One region of the Lautropia mirabilis genome, then DNA from elsewhere that is predicted to be linked to it. Evidence: riboswitches for the same ligand, from Rfam matches in the RefSeq annotation. Region 1 holds a riboswitch; the other holds the start of a gene.
The links. Region 1 has a riboswitch for cobalamin ahead of nrdH (glutaredoxin-like protein NrdH). Riboswitches for the same ligand answer to the same signal wherever they lie in the genome.
Positions count from the first base shown of each region.

Region 2: another riboswitch for cobalamin. It lies ahead of EL249_RS12495 (ABC transporter substrate-binding protein); the one in region 1 lies ahead of nrdH (glutaredoxin-like protein NrdH).

Region 1 is NZ_LR134378.1:847,104-851,285, reverse strand. Features, by position in the region: gene nrdE (class 1b ribonucleoside-diphosphate reductase subunit alpha) at 1-1,653, opposite strand, end outside; gene nrdI (class Ib ribonucleoside-diphosphate reductase assembly flavoprotein NrdI) at 1,806-2,225, opposite strand; gene nrdH (glutaredoxin-like protein NrdH) at 2,234-2,455, opposite strand; cobalamin riboswitch at 2,605-2,862, opposite strand; gene EL249_RS03410 (ferredoxin--NADP reductase) at 3,266-4,051, opposite strand.
Region 2 is NZ_LR134378.1:3,034,947-3,039,128, reverse strand. Features, by position in the region: gene EL249_RS12500 (FecCD family ABC transporter permease) at 1-621, opposite strand, end outside; gene EL249_RS12495 (ABC transporter substrate-binding protein) at 629-1,648, opposite strand; cobalamin riboswitch at 1,953-2,187, opposite strand; gene EL249_RS12490 (MFS transporter) at 2,536-3,795, shown strand; gene dhbA (2,3-dihydro-2,3-dihydroxybenzoate dehydrogenase) at 3,898-4,182, opposite strand, start outside.

The DNA of each region.
Region 1 (4,182 bases):
CAGCCAGTCGCGCGTCACGTATTTCTCGAAGAAGCTGCCGTCGGCGTACTTCGACCGATCAAACCCCACGAAGGTGCTGCCTTTTTCCTGGGCCAGCAGGTTGGAAGCGCGCAGCGCGTGGTAGGCCACCGTGGCAAAGTACACGCGGGTGAAATCAATGCCTTCCGGGCTGCCGTAATGAATGCGCTCACGCGCCAGGAAGCCGTGCAGGTTCATCTGCCCCAGTCCCACCGCATGGGCCTCGTCGTTGCCACGCCGCACCGAAGGCACGCTGTCGATGGCCGACATTTCCGAGACGGCCGTCAGCGCGCGCACCGCCGCTTCCACCGTTGCGCCCAGATCCGGGCCATCCATGGCAGCTGCAATGTTCAGCGACCCCAGGTTGCAGGAAATGTCGGTGCCCAGATGGCGATAGCTCAGATCATCGTTGAAGGTGGACGCCTCGTTGACCTGCAGGATTTCCGAACACAGGTTGGACATGGTGATGCGCCCCTCGATGGGGTTGGCCGCGTTCACCGTGTCCTCGAACATGATGTAGGGATAGCCGCTCTCGAACTGGATCTCGGCCAGCGTCTGGAAGAACTCGCGGGCGTTGATCTTCTTCTTGCGGATGCGCTTGTCCCCCACCATCTCGTCGTATTTCTCGGTGACGGAAATTTCCGAGAAAGCCTTGCCGTAGACCTTTTCCACGTCATGCGGCGAGAACAGGTACATGTCGGCATTGCGCTTGGCCAGCTCGAAGGTCACGTCCGGAATCACCACGCCCAGCGACAGCGTCTTGATGCGGATCTTCTCGTCGGCATTCTCGCGCTTGGTGTCCAGGAAGCGCAGGATGTCCGGATGGTGGGCATTCAGGTACACCGCACCGGCGCCCTGCCGCGCACCCAGCTGGTTGGCATACGAGAACGAATCTTCCAGCAGCTTCATCACCGGAACCACGCCGGAGGACTGGTTCTCGATACCCTTGATGGGCGCTCCCAGCTCACGCAGGTTGGTAAGCATCAGCGCCACGCCACCGCCCCGCTTGGAGAGCTGCAGTGCCGAATTGATGGCACGCCCGATGCTCTCCATGTTGTCTTCCACGCGCAGCAGGAAGCACGAGATCAGCTCACCCCGGCTCTTCTTGCCGGCGTTTAGGAAGGTGGGCGTAGCCGGCTGGAATCGACCGCCGATGATCTCGTCCATGAAACGCAGCGCCAGCTGCTCGTCGCCGCGTGCCAGCGTCAGTGCCACCATCACCACACGATCTTCGAAGCGCTCCAGATAACGCTGGCCGTTGCGCGTTTTCAGCGTGTAGGAGGTGTAGTACTTGAAGGCCCCCAGGAAGGTGGGGAAGCGGAACTTCCGGCTGTAGGCCTCGTCCCAGATATGGCGCTGGAAATTGCGCGAGTACTGGTCAAGCACTTCGGCATCGTAATAGCCTTCGTCCACCAGATAGCGCAGCTTCTCATCCAGGTTGTGGAAGAACACCGTGTTCTGGTTGACGTGCTGCAGGAAGTACTGGCGCGCCGCACGACGATCGGCCTCGAACTGGATGTTCCCGTCCGCGTCGTACAGGTTCAGCATCGCGTTCAGCGCGTGGTAGTCCAGCCCCGGTTTGTCGTCATCCGACACGCCCGTATCGGAAGCTTCGTAGCTGCTTGCAGCCGTCATGTTCTCTCCCTGCATCAATCATGGGCGACCGGGGGCCTTTTCGCCCTCACCCACCCTTTCCTTCATGTCCCATCGGCCCTGTCCGGCCCTATCCGTCATGGCGTCCGCATGGCACCTTCGCCCATGCGGCTGCGCCCATGAAGTGTTGGCATTCAGACAGGCTCGACCTCATCCAGACTGGCCCAGAATCGCTCCAGGCCTTCACGCACTCGCACCACATCCAGCTCGGTGCCGGCCAGCTCGAAGCGGTACAGCACCGGCACGCCACACTTGTCGCCAATCACCCGACCGGCGTGGGCAAACGTCGTGCCGAAATTGCGGTTGCCGCTGGCAATCACCCCCCGCAGCAGACGGCGGCGATCCGGATCGTTCAGGAAGCGGATCACCTGCCGGGCCACGGCGCCGTGCCCCTCGCCATCGGCGTAGGTGGGCGAGATCAGCACGAAGGGCGCGTTCGGCTCGGGCATCGGGGCGGACTCATCCACCGGAATGCGCATGGCCGGCAGGCCCAGCTTGTGCATGAAGCGCTCGGTGTTGCCCGAGGCCGAGGAGTAATAGACCAGCACCGCCATGGCGGATATCAGGCCAGGCGGCCGATCATGTCAGGACGAAAACCGGTCCAGTGGGCTTCGCCGGCCACGACCACGGGGGCCTGGCGGTAGCCCATGGCCAGCACCTGGGCCATGGCGACGGCATCCTGGGTCAGGTCGACCAGCTGGTAGGCAATGCCACGGGCATCCAGCGCACGGGTGGTGGCGGTGCACTGAACGCAGGCGGGTTTGGAGTAGACGGTGACGGTCATGGGCCGGATTTCCTTCAGACGGGGAGCGAAGGGCCGGCAGCAGTCCGGGCGGACGCGCGCAGACAGGCGCCATCCACCATGACCCGCTCCTGCCCACCGCAGGGTTGTCATCCATGCCGAAAGGCACTGCCGCCATGAAGATGGGCGGCCTTTCGGCGGCTATCGGGGCAGGTCTCCTGGCTTGCGGGTCCTTGCGTGGCTGGAACCTTCCCAGACCCCATGGGTCCAGTGGTTCAGGAAGAGTCCGTGCGGACCCCTTCCAGCCTTGCTCACCGCCTACAGTTGCGGGGGCAGCGCCGGCATTGCACCCTGAGCGAAAGGCCTTGAGGCGACCTTCCCGGATGCGCACCGGCTTCCCTTTTCATCCCGGGGATGATCTCCCGGGAACCTCGATGAAGCGCATTGTACCCAAGATATGGGGTTCGTCCACCCCGCGGACACAATATGTAGCGCCTTCAAATGCCATGAGACACCATGGAAGGTGTTGCGCGAACGCCAAACGGCATGGCCAACAGTTCTGCACGCCTTGCAGGAACACGCGCCAAGTGCCCGCGGGCAAAGGGTTTTCCAAAAACATCCACGTTGCGTGGATGCTGCACGACCGTCCGTCGGAAAGGGGTCGGCGGGGCGGTGAAAGAGTGGGCTCAGTGCCATCCCGGCCACATCAGGAGGGCGTGGCCGGATGGGAAAGGCTGTCTGACGATATCGGCATCGTCTTCATCCGGCATGAGGGAAGGCGCCGGAGGGTGCACGCCATGAGGTGCCGACGCAGGGTCGTCGGAGCACCTCATGGCGCCGTGCGGGGCAGGATCACTGCTCGGCAAAGGCCCGCTCGATGACGAAGTCACCCGGGGTGGAGGTGTTGCCCTCGACGAAGCCGCGCTTCTCGAACATGTCCTTCAGATCGCGCAGCATCTCGGGGCTGCCGCAGATCATGATGCGGTCTTCCTCGCGGTTGAAGGGCGGCAGGCCCAGGTCAGCGTTGAGCTTGCCGTTCTCGATGAGGGTGGTGATGCGGCCCTGGTTGCGGAAGGGCTCGCGGGTCACGGTGGGGTAGTACAGCAGCTTGCCCTTGATCAGCTCGCCCAGGTATTCGTGCTCCGGCAGCTCCTTGGTGAACAGGTCGTAGTAGGCCAGTTCGTTCACCTGACGCACGCCGTGCACCAGGATCACCTGGTCATAGCGCTCGTAGGTCTCGGGGTCGCGCGTGATGCTGAGGAAGGGGGCCAGGCCGGTACCGGTGGCCAGCAGCCACAGACGCTTGCCAGGCAGCAGGTAGTCGGTCACCAGCGTGCCGGTGGGCTTGCGACCGACGATGACCTTGTCACCGGGCTTGATGTGCTGCAGCTTGGAGGTCAGCGGACCATCGGGCACCTTGATGCTGAGGAACTCCAGCTGCTCCTCGTAGTTGGCGCTGGCGATACTGTAGGCACGCAGCAGCGGCCGCTCGCCCTCTTTCGGCGGCAGGCCGATCATCGTGAAATGGCCGTTCTTGAAGCGCAGCGCCTCGTCACGCGTGGTGGTGAAACTGAACAGACGATCGGTCCAGTGATGGACGGTCAGAACCTCTTCTTCGCTGAATGCTTTCGATTTCATGTATGACCCGGGCAGCACCCGGCAACAGATGACGGGCAACGCAGAGGCGCGCCAGCCCGCAGGAGTGGAAGGCCGACATTATGAACCGATGCCGGCGGTTTGCCAGCACGGAGGCACAGGAATGCCATGGA
Region 2 (4,182 bases), 980 kb from region 1:
CCAGCGCACGCCGCTCAGGCTGCCCAGCAGCCAGAACATGATGCCGCGCGCCTGTTCGGCACTGCCCGACTTGGTGATGATCAGCGAAGTGAGCGCATTGAAGAGTTGCGACCCCGCAATGCCAGCCAGAATGATCTGCCCGCTGTTGCGCAGTCCGCCGCCACCGGCTGCCTGGGCCAGCAGCGCCACCAGCGCAAAGGCCGTCACCGCGCCGGCGAAGGCGCCGACCGTCATCGACACCACGCCGCCGCCCACACCGGCCACTGCCACCAGCACGGCACCCGTGGAGGCGCCGGCCGAGATGCCCAGCAGGTAGGGGTCGGCCAGCGTATTGCGCAGGAGCGTCTGCAGCACCACGCCGGACACTGCCAGCCCCGCGCCGCAGCAGGCCGCCACGATGGCGCGGGTCAGTCGATAGTTCCAGACAATGCCGTCATCGATGGGATCGACCTCGATGCCGGCACCCAGCAGGTGGTTGGCCAGCACGTCACCGATGGTGCCGGCCGGCATGCGGATCTCGCCGGCCCACATGCACAGCAGCATCACCGGCAGCAGCAGCACCAGTGCCACGAGAGCCAGCAGCAGACGGCGCAGCCATCCTCGCGCCAGGGCAGGGGGCATGCTCACCTCAGTGCGCCGCGCCGGCCTTCACCACGGCATCGGCAATCGCCTCCATGCCGTCAGCAATACGGATCGAGGCCTGCAGTGCGTCGGCATCGACAATGGCGATGCGGCCGTTCTTCACGGCGTCCATATGCTTCGTCACCGGATCACTCTTCAGGAATTCCAGCTTCTTCTCGTAGTCATCCGCCGGGAAACGCCGACGGTCCATGCGCGCAATCACCAGAATGGTGGGATTGGCTTTGGCGATGGTTTCCCAGCCCACGGTCGGCCACTCCTCGGCCGAGGTCACCACGTTGCGCAGACCCAGTTCCTTCAGCATGTAGCCGGCCACGCCCTGCTGGCCGGCCATGTAGGGATCCACGTCCATGTCGGCGCTGGAGAACCACACGGCGGCCGACAGATCCTTGATGCCCGAGTCCTTCACCTTCTGCACGGCCACGCTCTGGCGTGCCTTCAGATCATCCACCAGGGCCTGACCGTTTGCTTCCACATCGAAGATCTCGGCCAGTTGCGAAATGCTCTTGTACAGCGCCGCGATGTCATAGGGCTTCATGCGCGTGCCGTCGGCGCCCATCAGATTGTCCTTGCCCTCGCAGTCCGATGGCATCAGGTAGGTGGGGATCTTCAGGTCATGAAACTGCTCGCGCGTGGCCACCACGCCTTCCTTGCCGATCTGCCACTCGAACTGGGAGACCACCAGCCCCGGGCGCTTCTCCACCACGGCCTCGAAGCTCGGGTCGTTGTCGGCCAGGCGCGGCACCTTGGCATTGATGTCCTTGAACTTCGGCAGGACCGGGTTGAACCATACCGACGTGCCGGCCACTTTGCTGCCCAGACCCAGCGCATACAGCATCTCGGTACCGGCCTGGCCCACGGTGATGACCGAGCCCGGTGCCTTGGAAAATTCCAGCGTATAGCCGCAGTTGTCCACCTTCAGTGGATAGTGGGTGGCGTGTGCGCCCAGGGAAAGACCGCCCAGCCCCAGGGCCAGCAAGGCGGCTGCAATGTGATGACGGGTCGACATGGTTCTCGCTCCTTCGATGTCGTGACGGTTGTGGCCGTCGAAGGGAAGAGCGGTGCGAGAACCTTTTTGCGTGTCTGCCGATGGGCAGGCGGTCGTGACGACCACCATGCGCCGTGCAAGCGTGTCCGGCATCCCGCTGCCTGAATCATCAGGGCGGTACACCCACCGGACATCGCAGGCAGGAAACCCGGAACGCATGACCGGGAATCCATGGCACGGTGCCAGGAAGGCATGGAGTCGGGAAAGCCCCGGAACGCCGAGTGCAAGAAGGATCGCTCACTGCTCCGGACACCCCGCCGGCCATGAACAACAGCTTGCCTTGGCAGGTCTCCTGACTGGCACTTCATCGCCGATCCTCGCCTTCCCGGACCCGAAGCGGGGTCCAGTGGTCCTGAGAGGACAGGCTCCATGCCTACAGTTGCGGGGGCAGTTCCATTTCGTGCCGCGCCGGGCATCAATGTCCGGATGTCGGCTGGATTCCCTATGTGGCCGGGGTGCAGTGGATGGCAGACGACAGCACCCGGGCAACTTCCGTGGGATCTGCCTCGAAGCCCTTTTAATGGCGCGTGGTGACGCCGAAAGACGGGTGATGCAGACCCCGGGAACGTCTGAGATTTGCAGACTTTCCCTGCGGAACCAAAGCATCTACAGTCTACGCAAGCACCTTGCCAGCGTCAAATGATGGCCAGCGCTGCCCGCTTCCGGAAAGGCACGCCCGCGTCAAGGAATCGCTACCAGCTACCATAGCGTGTTTCAGTCCATCCATCAGGCGACCGTGCCGGGCCCTGGCCGGCGGTCGGGGCTGATGCCCACCTCCCGCCCTGAAAGCGCCCGATTTTGCCCAAGTCCTCCTGAGCCATCGGACACGACGCCAGAAGATCCTCAACATGCCCGATTCCAAGATCCGGCCGACAGCACGGCCGCAGCACGTTTCCGACAGCCAGCCTGTGGATGCCGTCCGCTGGCGCGTCTTCCTGATGTGTTTTCTGGTGGTGCTGTTCGACGGCTTCGACACGGCCGCCATCGGCTACATTGCCCCCTCGCTGATGCAGGACTGGGGCGTGGCCAAGCCGGCCCTGGCCCCCGTGCTCAGTGCGGCACTGTTCGGCCTGGCTGCTGGTGCCCTGATGGCGGGGCCGCTGGCCGATCGCTGGGGACGGCGCCTGGCGCTCATCGGTTCGGTGGCGGTGTTCGGCGCCGCCTGCCTGGCTTCGGCCTTCTCGCCGGATCTGACCACGCTCACGGCGCTGCGCTTCATCACCGGCGTGGGACTGGGGGCGGCCATGCCCAACGCCGTCACGCTGGTCAGTGAATGCAGCCCCCCGGCACGGCGCGCCTTCATCACCAATGCCATGTTCTGTGGCTTTCCCCTGGGAGCAGCGCTGGGCGGCTTTCTGGCCGGCTGGATGATTCCTGCACTGGGCTGGCGCAGCGTGCTGCAGCTGGGCGGCGTCGCACCGCTTGTCCTACTGCCGGCCCTGGCAATCTGGCTGCCCGAATCATTGCGTTACCTGCAGACCCGCCAGGACGGGCACGATCGTGCCCAGGCGCAGGCCCCCCGCAGCATTGCCCTGGTGCTCTCGCGCCCGTTCCGGCTGGGCTCGCTGATGCTGTGGCTGGCCTACTTCATGGGGCTGGTGGTCTTCTATGCCCTCATCAACTGGATGCCCGTGCTGTTCCGCGAAAGCGGCATGGATCCGCGCACCGCATCGCTGATCACGGCGCTGTTCCCGCTGGGCGGCGTGGGCGCCATTGCCCTGGGCTGGCTGATGGACCGCTTCGACGGCAGCAGCGTGCTGGCGCTGGGTTACGGCGCCACGGCGCTGTCCGTCTGGGCCATCGGGCAGGCCATTGGCGGCCATGGCGTGTTGATGGCCGTGGTCTTCGTGGCTGGCCTGGTGATGAACGCCGCCCAGGCCTCGATGCCGGCGCTGGCCGCAGGCTTCTACCCCACCGAAGGCCGTGCCACCGGCGTGGCCTGGATGCTGGGCATCGGCCGCTTTGGCGGCATCGCCGGCTCCTTCCTGGTGGCCGATCTCACGGCCCGCCAGATGAGTCTGCCCGACATCTTCGGCGTCGTTGCCATCGCCGCACTCATCGCCATGGTGGCGCTGGGCATCCTGCGGGTGGCCTCTCGGGGGCGGTAACGGGTTCAGCTCCCGACAGGACAGAAAGCACACGTTGGAACACGCACCGCCGGCACCGCCCCGACCCGCCGAGGCAGGCGCAGGCGTCGCGGGCCCGGATGCTCAGGCCCCCAGCGTGGCCCCGCCGTCGATCACGATCTGCTGCATCGTGATGTGGCCGGCCTGATCTGAAGCCAGGAACAGCACCGCGTCGGCGATATCGTCCGGCCGGCCGATCTTGCCCAGCGGAATGCCCAGCTTGTACTGCTCCGGCAGTCCCTCCACCAGGCGGCGCTGTCCGGCCGGGTCCCCCAGCATGCCGGCCAGCATCGGTGTGTCGGTGGAGCCGGGCGACACGATGTTGCAGCGCACACCAAAGGGCGCCAGTTCCAGCGCCACTGTCTGACT